2 regions of the Ornithinicoccus hortensis genome follow, and region 2 is predicted to be linked to the other one. Evidence: riboswitches for the same ligand, from Rfam matches in the RefSeq annotation. Region 2 holds a riboswitch; the other holds the start of a gene.
The links. A riboswitch is a leader RNA that binds a small molecule or an ion and turns the genes downstream of it on or off. The one in region 2 is predicted to bind S-adenosylmethionine.
Positions count from the first base shown of each region.

Region 1 (4,714 bases), 550 kb from region 2:
TGAGGCCGGACCCACCGTGATCGAGGGCCACGTCACCAGCCAGGGATCGGTGCCCAGCGTCTTCTACGACCTGGGCGCGCTGACGCCCGGCGACCTCGTCGAGGTGGACCGGGAGGACGGGCGCACGGTGACCTTCGAGGTGTACGGCACCGAGAGCTTCCCCAAGGACGCCTTCCCCAAGGTGACCGTGTACGGCAACACCGAGGGCCCGGAGCTGCGCCTGATCACCTGCGGCGGGATCTATGACCCGGACCGGGGAGCCCACGTGGACAACATCGTGGTCTTCGCCCGGTGGGTGCCCGGCTCCTGACCTGTTCCGGGACCGCTGACCGACTGCCGGCCGCTGATCCGCTACCCGGACAGCGGGACGGCCACCAACGGATCACTCGTCGGCTGGTCGGAGCCCCCGGCGGGCTCGAGCGTCACCCCGACGGCCACGGCCCCGGCCGCCTCCCCCTCCAGGACCACCTCGCTGGTGTCCTGCTCGCCCCGGGGCATCAACCCCGCGGAGACGGCCGTCCCGTCCTCGTGGACGAACCACAGCTGGTAGTCCTGTCCGTCCGGGGCGGGCTCCATCCCCTCGGCCACGAAGGCACTCCGGTTCAGGGACGCCGAGGTCACCACCGAGACCGTCACTCCGTCGACCGTCTCGGTGCTCCGCTGCGCGTCCGGCGCGTCGAGCACGTCCTGGACCGCGACCACCGCCGGTTCCGGCTCGCCCGTGCCCCACTGGGTGACCACGACGGCGCCGACGCCTACGGCCGCCGCGGCGGCGATCCCCACCCACCAGGCGCGACGCCGTCCGGGCCGGGGCTCCTCGGCGGCGGAGGGCTCGGGGACGCCCCGGTCCTCGTGGAGGGCCCGAGGTTCTTGGGCTGCCTGGGGCTCCTGGGCCTGGGGTTCCTGGGCGATCTGCTCGAGCAGGCGGGACCGCAGACCCTCCGGGGGCGTCTCCTCCAGGCCGGCGCTCAGGTCGGCCACGGGGGCGGACAGTTCGGCCACCTCCCGCCGACAGTCGGCGCACCCGGCGAGGTGCGCCTCGAACGCGGCGCGCTCCCGGTCGTCAACGGCATCGAGCACGTAGGCGCCCACCAGGTCGTGCACGCTACCCTCGTCGTTCACTGCGCACCTCCCATCCGGTCCCGCATCGTGCCCAATCCGTCCCTGATCCGTGTCTTCGCCGTGCCCAGCGGTATGCCGAGCCGTTCCGCCACCTCGCGGTGCGTCAGTCCCCCGAAGTAGGCCAACTCGATCGCCTCCCGCTGGATCGCGCTCAGTCCCCCGAGCGCGTCCCGGACGTCGGCCGCCTCCAATCGCTCCTCGGCAACCTCCGCCGTGGCGTCGAACGGGGGTGTTGCCTGACGTGATTCGTAGGCATCCTCCCGTGCGGATTGGGCCACCACCGACCTGACCCGGTCCACCGCCCGACGGTGCGCCAGGGTCAGCAACCAGGAGACGGCGCTGCCCCGTTCCGGGTCGAACGAACCGGCCGTCCGCCATACCTGCAGGAACACTTCCTGGGTGACCTCCTCGGCCTGGGCGCGGTCCCGCAACACCCGCAGCACCAACCCGTGCACCCGTGGGGCCGTCGCGTCGTAGAGGGTGGCGAACGCGGCCTAGTCGCCGCGAGCCACGGCGACGAGTGTCGTCGCCAGGTCGGGGCCGTCCTGGTCGCCGCGCATTGCCTCCATCCTGCCCTATCGCCGGGTCGGCCGCGCGGACGAGGCGACCTGACTACGGTGTGACCATGACCGGTGCGGTGGACGAGGTGTTCTCCCACTACCGGTCGCTGGTGCGGCGCTGGGCCGAGCCACTCCGCGCCTCGGGCTGTGCGCTCTGGGTCCGGGGCCGGGACCACTACCGGGTCGGTGAGGTCGTCCACCTCAGCAGGGCCACCCCCTCCCGCACCCGCCTGCCGGGCCTACTGCACCACAACAGCACCCACCCCGACGATCCCCTCGCCGGCCTGGTGCCCACGCTCGGTGGTGCCGTCGTCCTGGAGCCGGTGGGCACCGACGTCGCGGCGCTCGTCGACCGGCTGTCCCTGGGCGGCGTGGCGATCTCGGTGCGGTGGACCGGGAGCGGGGTCCGGGTCGCCTCCGCGGTCGACGGCGAGACCACTGAGGGCTACGACCTGTCCGACACCGTGCCGGGCAGCAACACCCGTCCGGAGCACACCGGCGAGTTGTCCGCCGCCCTCGCCGCGGCGATGGCCGCGGCGAGTCGGCACGGTGGCGGGACGGCCGATCCCGACCAGCACCTCCCCGACCAGCACCTCGCGGTCGGTCTGACCACGGCCGAGGCCCTCACCGGGATCCGTCTGCCGCAACCGGGTCCGTTCACCCTTCTCCGGGCGGTGCGCCTCCGGGCACCCCGCTGATCCTGCGGCTCCCGGACCCGGTGGATTGACATGGCCGAAGATCCTGTGGTCGACTAGGCGCACCCATCCAGAGCGGCCGAGAGACCTGGCTCATCGACGCCGCAGCAACCACCCACCCGGGCAGGTGCTCACGCCAGGACCGATGGAGGACCCAGTGCCACACGCAACGTTCCCGCGCGTGACTCACACCCCGCACCTGCGGCGCACCGTCGACCTGATGCGTCGGGCGGTCGGCGCCTGTCGTTCCTGACGCGCCGGACCGCCGCCCCACCCGCTCAGTCCCCCCGCTCCGGCCTGCGGCCGACCCGGCCCGACTCGGCCCACGGCCGACCGGACGGGATCTGCCGCACCCGCGCCCCGGCATACCCACCGGCCCGCGGGACCCGGGCACCCTGCATACCCGCAGCTGAGCGAGCACCCCGCCCGACCCCATACCCGCTCCCAGGAGTACCCCATGACCCTCAGCCTGTCCCCCACCTATCTCGACCGGGACCTCGGTCCCGGCCGCACGGCCGACGCCCCCGCGGTCGACCTGCGCGGCTCCTTTGCGCGGGCCGCCGCCAGCGCGTGGGTCGTCACCGGATCCGGCGCCCGCGGACCCGTCGGCTTCACCGCGATCTCCGTGGCGTCGGTCTCCCTGACGCCGCCGCTGGTGTCCTTCAACGTGGCCAAGACCTCCGGTTCGCTGGTCACCATCGCGCAGACCCAGCGTGCGGCCCTGCACCTGCTGGGTGAGGATCAGCAGCACCTGGCGGACCGGTTCGCCCGGGACCGCAGCAAGCGTTTCGTCGACGACGGCGCGTGGTCCTTCGACGACCACGGCCTGCCGGCCGTGCACGGCGTCACCGCACGACTGATCACCCGGATCCACGACCTGGTCGACGCCGGCGACAGCTTCGTTGCGATCGCCCGCGTCGAGCACGCCATCACCTCCACCGGCCGGCCCCTCGTGCACCACGCCGGCCGCTACACCCCACTCACCCCCTCGATCGGAGCCTGACATGACCGACACCACGCACGAGCCGAACGCCGTCGCCCAGTCCGGAGCCGGGGCGCCCGGCTCCGACCCGCTCGCCTTCGCCTACTGGGTGCCCAACGTCTCGGGCGGGCTGGTCGTCTCGACCATCGAGCAGCGGACCAATCACACCCCGGCATACAACATCGACGTGGCCCGCACGGCGGAGCGGGTCGGCTTCGACTACGCCCTGACGCAGGTGCGCTACCTGGCCTCCTACGGCGCGGACGCCCAGCACGAGTCGGTGTCCTTCTCCCTCGGCCTGCTGTCGGCGACCGAGCGGCTCAAGGTCATCGCGGCCGTCCACCCCGGCCAGTGGCCGCCCACGGTGCTGGCCAAGCTCGGGGCCACCGCCCAGGACCTGCACGACAACCGGTTCTGCCTCAACGTGGTCTCCGGCTGGTTCAAGAAGGAGTACACCGACCTCGGCCTGCCCTGGCTGGACCACGAGGAGCGCTACCGCCGCGCCGAGGAGTTCATCGAGGTGCTCCGCGGCCTGTGGGCGGAGGACGACTTCACCTACCGCGGCGACTTCTACCGCACCAGGGACGTCACCTTCCGGCCCCAGCCGCGGCTGCAGCCGGAGGTCTTCCAGGGCGGCAACTCCACGTCCGCCCGGGCGATGGCCGGTCGCCTGTCCGACTGGTACTTCATGAACGGCAACACCCTCGAGGGTGCCGCCGAGCAGATCGAGGACGTCGGCGCCCAGGCCGCCGCGAACGGGCGCCGGGTGCGCTTCGGCCTCAACGGGTTCGCCGTCGTCCGGGACACCGAGGAGGAGGCCCGCTCCGTCGTCGAGGAGATCATCGCCAAGGCCGACGTCGACAAGGTCAACGACTTCGGCAACGCGGTGAAGCAGGCCGGGGCCGCGACCGCCGACAAGAAGGGGATGTGGGCCGACAGCGAGTTCAAGGACCTGGTGCAGTACAACGACGGCTTCCGCACCGGCCTGATCGGCACGCCCGAGCAGGTGGCCCGCCGGATCGTGGAGTACAAGCGGGTCGGCGTCGACCTGCTCCTGCTGGGCTTCCTGCACGTGCACGAGGACGTCGAGCGCTTCGGCGAGCAGGTCATCCCGCTAGTCCGCCAGCTCGAGGAGGAGGGTCGGGCCGAGGCGGCGTCCGGGGCTTCGTCCGAGCACCGGGCCGAGGCTGCCCTCGTCAGCTGACTCCGGCGGTCCCCTCCCCTCCCCGACCGGACGCGCGAGCGGTCGGCCTCCACCCCCGACCAGACGCATGAGCTGGCGGTATTCACCCGCATCCGGACGCACGGGCTGGCATGCTCGAGGAATGGGCGATGACAAGGGACCAGCACTCGGC
Region 1 is NZ_VFOP01000001.1:936,730-941,443, reverse strand. It holds gene FB467_RS18910 (class F sortase) at 1-310, shown strand, start outside; gene FB467_RS04305 (anti-sigma factor) at 352-1,122, opposite strand; gene sigK (ECF RNA polymerase sigma factor SigK) at 1,119-1,577, opposite strand; gene FB467_RS04295 (hypothetical protein) at 1,748-2,380, shown strand; SAM riboswitch class I at 2,441-2,529, shown strand; gene FB467_RS04290 (flavin reductase family protein) at 2,835-3,380, shown strand; gene sfnG (dimethylsulfone monooxygenase SfnG) at 3,382-4,563, shown strand; gene FB467_RS04280 (DinB family protein) at 4,685-4,714, shown strand, end outside.
Region 1: it holds a riboswitch for S-adenosylmethionine, as region 2 does, so the genes downstream of both, FB467_RS04290 (flavin reductase family protein) here and metB (cystathionine gamma-synthase) in region 2, are expected to answer to the same signal.

Region 2 (4,714 bases):
ACCCTACAAGGAGGGTCCGACCGGGCCCGGGAGGTCCCCGGCCGCGAGGTCGGCGGGGACGACCCGGAGGGGCCACGGCCGGGCCAGTTCTGCCACCTCGTCGCCGGCAGCGCGGGCCACCTCGCGGTAGCCGTCGGCGTCCAGCTCCCAGGCCCGCAGGGACGGCTCGTCCGGGTCCACCACCCAGTAGGACGGGGTCCCTGCCTGCTCGTAGCGCAGCAGCTTTGCGCCGAGGTCGAAGGAGCGGGTGCTGGGCGAGAGCACCTCGACGACCAGGGCAGGAGGGCCGTCGACCCACCCCGCCGTGACGGTGGCCGGTGCCGCGACCAGCAGGTCCGGCTGCACCACGGTGTCCGTTCCGAGCCGGACGTCCAGCGGTGCGGCATACACCCGGTGCCCCGGCGTGATCGTCGACCGCAGCAGGAACAGCAGCTCGGTGACCACCTGCTGGTGGCGCGGGACGGGCGACGGGGTCACGACCAGCACCCCGTCGATGAGCTCGTAGCGGTGCCCGTCCTCGACGTCACGGATCGCCTCGAAGTCCTCGAGGGTCAACGGCCGGCTCAGCGGAGGGGTCGGCATGACTCCCATAGTCCCCCTTCCCTCCCATGCGGTCCAGGTTGGCACGGCACGCCGGACGCGGGGCCGTCCGTCCACAGCCGGGCCCGCAACCTACCTGCCGACCAGCGCCTCCCGGACGTGCGCAGCCAGCTGCACCGAGGCGTCGATCTCGACCCGGCGGATGGACACGCTCTCGATGTTGAAGCCGAACGGCATACCCAACCGGGTGCAGAAGTCCGCGAGGCCGGCCGCGATCTCGGCGCACTGGCGCAGCGACTCGGCGAGCGGGTCCTCGGCACGCTCGAGCTGGTTGAGCAGCCACCGGGGCAGGTTCACCCCGAGCCACTGCAGGAAGTCCAGCGTCTTCAGCGACCCGCAGACCGAGAGGGTGAAGACCAGCGGTGCCGGCCGCACCCCCCGGTCCACGCACGCGTAGTAGTAGTCGGAGACCAGGTCCTTGGCGGCATCGATGTCGTAGACGACCTGGGTGACGAAGAAGGACGTACCCGCCGCCTGCTTGCGGAGCATCCGGTCGTGCTCGTCACCGCGCGCGGCGTGCCGCTCCGGGATGGCGACGGCGCCGAGCGGCAGGGCCGCGCCGCTGTCGCGCCACAGCGACTGGGCCTCCGCGAGCCGGGTGCGCACCCGGGTGGAGCCGGTGGACGCGCCGACCAGGACGGTGGCCACCCGGTCCGGGTCCTGGTCGGTCAACCACTGCTTGAGCTCGGTCGGCTCGTACTTGCCGACGGTGCGGTAGACGACCACGGGACCGTCCCAGCCGGTGAGGTGGGTCCGGAAGTCCGCCGGGTCCATCGTGGGCAGGTAGGGGAAGGGGCGCTCCTGCGGGTTGCGGTCGCTCTCGTCCTCGATGTCGTAGAGGATCAGTGCGTCCAGGTCCAGGTCGCGCAGCCGGCCGGTCATCACCTCGGCGATGCGGGCCCGGTCCGCCTCGGGCGTGTTCTGCCGGGGCGGGGTCATGCTGAACAACAGCAGGGGCCTCCCGGGCGCGGCCAACCGTGCCCCGAGGCCGGCCCGTGCCGGCTGCCGCGTGCCCACCAGTTCGCCTCCTGTCGGCGTCACGCTACCTCGCTGCGGTGGGCCGGGTCGGCCGCCTCCGTCGCCTCCAGGGCCCGGTCGAGGCCGGCGCGCAGGTCAGCGACCAGGTCGGCGGCCTCCTCGATGCCGACGGACAGCCGCAGCAGCCCGTCGCGGATCCCGGCGACCTCGCGGGCCTGCGCGCTCATCGAGGCGTGCGTCATGGTGGCCGGGTGGGCGACCAGGCTCTCCGTGCCGCCCAGGGACTCGGCGAGGCTGAAACATCGCAGCCCGTCCAGGAACGCCCGCACCGCCAGCTCGCCCCCCACGAGCTCGAAGGACAGCATCGCGCCAAAGCCCTTCTGCTGCCGGGCCGCGAGCTCGTGGCCGGGGTGGTCCGGCAGGCCCGGGTAGTAGCAGGCGGCCAGCGCGGGGTGGTCGGCCAGTTCCTCGACCACCGCCGTCACGTTCTCCTGGTGTGCCCGGATCCGGGTATGCAGTGTCCGCAGGCCGCGCAGGGTCAGGTAGGAGTCGAACGGGCTGCCCACGATGCCCAGGACGTTGGCCCAGTAGGCGAACTCCTCGTGCAGCTCCCGGTTCGCCGCGATCACGGCGCCGCCGACGACGTCGCTGTGGCCGTTGATGAACTTGGTGGTCGAGTGCACGACGGCGTCCACGCCGAACTCGAACGGCTGCTGCAGCACCGGGGAGAGGAAGGTGTTGTCCGCCACCACGAGGGCACCGACCCGGTGAGCGGCCTCGGTGACCGCGGCGATGTCGGTGACCCGCAGCAACGGGTTGGACGGCGTCTCGAGCCAGACCACCTTCGGGGGGTTCGGTCCGGAGAGCGCCTCCTGGACGGCGACCGGGTCGCCGAAGTCGACCGTCCGGCTCGCGAACTGACCCCGGCCGGAGAGGGAGTCGAACAACCGCCAGCTCCCGCCGTAGCAGTCGTGCGGCACCAGGATCGTGTCGCCGGGCCGCAGCAGCGCCTGGGTGCAGAGCGTGATCGCCGCCATGCCGGTCGCCGTGATCGTCCCGCCGTAGCCGCCCTCCAACGTGGTCAGTGCCTCGGCGAGGACGTCGCGGGTCGGGTTGCCGCTGCGGGTGTAGTCGTACTCCCGGGGCACGCCGAACTCGGCGAAGCTGAAGTTGCTGGACAGGTACAGCGGGGGGATGACCGCGCCCTGCGCGGGATCGCTGTCGATGCCGGTCCGCAGGCCGCGGGTCAGTCGGGAGATCTCGGTCATGTCGGTCGCGCCCTTCCCAGGTGTCCGGCCGCCAGATCCTGCGGGTGCGGACGATGGGCGCTACCCGGGGGCGGGCCTGCGACCCGTCCACGAGCTCCATCTTCCGGCCGACCCCGAGGGGCCGCCGCAGGATTTGGCACCTTTCCCGCGGGTTACCCCGCGGGAGGCTGCCCCGGCTTCATCGGGCCTGTCCCTCTGCCGGTCGTGATGGATTTCGTTCGGAAGCCTAACCCATCACGACCTCAATGCGAAAGGAGACCCGCCTCACACCGCGCCGCTAACGCAGGATCTTCGGTAGGAGTCATCGGCGCCGCGAGCGGCCGCGACGGGATCGACGCGCGCAGCGCCGGTGCCACCTCCGACTGGAACAGCTCGAGGCTGGCCCGGTGCTGGGCCCCGGTCAGCCCCTCGCCGTCGGCGGACACGTGGAGCACCTCGTGCCCGAGCTGCTCGTGGTAGCGGTGCACCTTGTCGACGACCTGCTCGGGGCTGCCGATCAGCGCCGAACTGCGCTCGACGAAGTCCTCGTAGTCCCGGAACGACGGCTCCACCCCGAGCGCCGCGAACTGCCGGGTCCGGGCCTCGTAGACCGGCCGGTAGAGCCCGACCGCCTCCTGGCTGTCCCGGGTCACCACCAGGCCGGCGGAGCCCGCACCCACCAGGGCCTCCGCGGGGTCCCGGCCGGCCGCCGCCCACTGCTCCCGGTAGTACCGGACCAGTTCGGCATACGGCCCCACCGGATGCGTAACGTTCGCCGAGAACAGCGGTTCACCGAATTCGATCGCCAGGTCGACCGAGGCGGTGCTCGTCGCGCTGCCGTGCCACACCCGGATCGGGCGCTGCAGCGGCCGGGGCCACACCTCGGCGTCGACCAGCGGCGGGCGGAACCGGCCGGACCAGGTGATCCGGTTGTCCCGCCAGAGCCGCCGGAACACCTCGTAGGACTCGCGGTTACGGGCCCACTGGTCCTCGGGGGTGACCTGGAAGAGCTCCCGCTGGGCCGAGCCGTTGCCCTTCCCGATGATCAGCTCGAGCCGCCCGTCGGCCAGGTTGTCCAGCGTCGCGTAGTCCCCGAAGGCACGGACCGGGTCCAACAGGCTGAGCGTGGTCACGCCGGTGAACAACCGGATCCGGCTGGTACGCGCGGCGATGTGGCTGAGCACCACGGGCGGCGAGGAGGAGATGAACGGCCGCTCGTGGCGCTCGCCCACGGCATACCCGTCGAAGCCGAGCTGCTCGGCCAGCACCGCGTTGTCAACCACCTGGCGCAGCCGCTCGTGGGTCGACAGATGGGTCCCGTTGACCGGGTCGGGGACGTGCGTGATCAGGGTGAGCGCGAGGAACTTCACGCGGGGACTCCTTGGGCGTTGGGGTGCCGCGTCCCGGCGATCGCCGAGAGCAGCTCGTGGGTGTAGGGGTGCGCCGGGCGCTCGAAGACCTGCTCGGTGGGGGCGAGCTCGACGATCCGCCCCTGGCGCATGACCGCGACGTCGTGCGCGATCTGCCGGACGACGGACAGGTCGTGGGTGATGAACAGGTAGGCCAGTCCGTCCTGCGCCTGCAACTCGGCGAGGAGTTCCAGCACCTGCGCCTGCACCGAGACGTCGAGCGCCGAGACCGCCTCGTCGCAGACCACCAGGTCGGGGGACAGGGTGAGCGCCCGCGCGATCGCCACGCGTTGCCGTTGGCCGCCGGACAGCTCGGCCGGCTTGCGGGTCAGCGTCCCGCCGGGCAGCGCCACCCGGTCGACGAGGCGGGCGGCCAGCTCGCGCTGCGAGGCGCGGGTGCCGACCGAGAACGCACGCAGCGGCTCGGTGACCAGCTCCTCGACGGAGAACCGCGGGTCCAGCGACGCATACGGGTTCTGG
Region 2 is NZ_VFOP01000001.1:389,985-394,698, forward strand. It holds gene FB467_RS01745 (Uma2 family endonuclease) at 4-582, opposite strand; gene FB467_RS01750 (methylenetetrahydrofolate reductase) at 673-1,617, opposite strand; gene metB (cystathionine gamma-synthase) at 1,638-2,846, opposite strand; SAM riboswitch class I at 2,940-3,060, opposite strand; gene FB467_RS01760 (LLM class flavin-dependent oxidoreductase) at 3,089-4,195, opposite strand; gene FB467_RS01765 (dipeptide ABC transporter ATP-binding protein) at 4,192-4,714, opposite strand, start outside.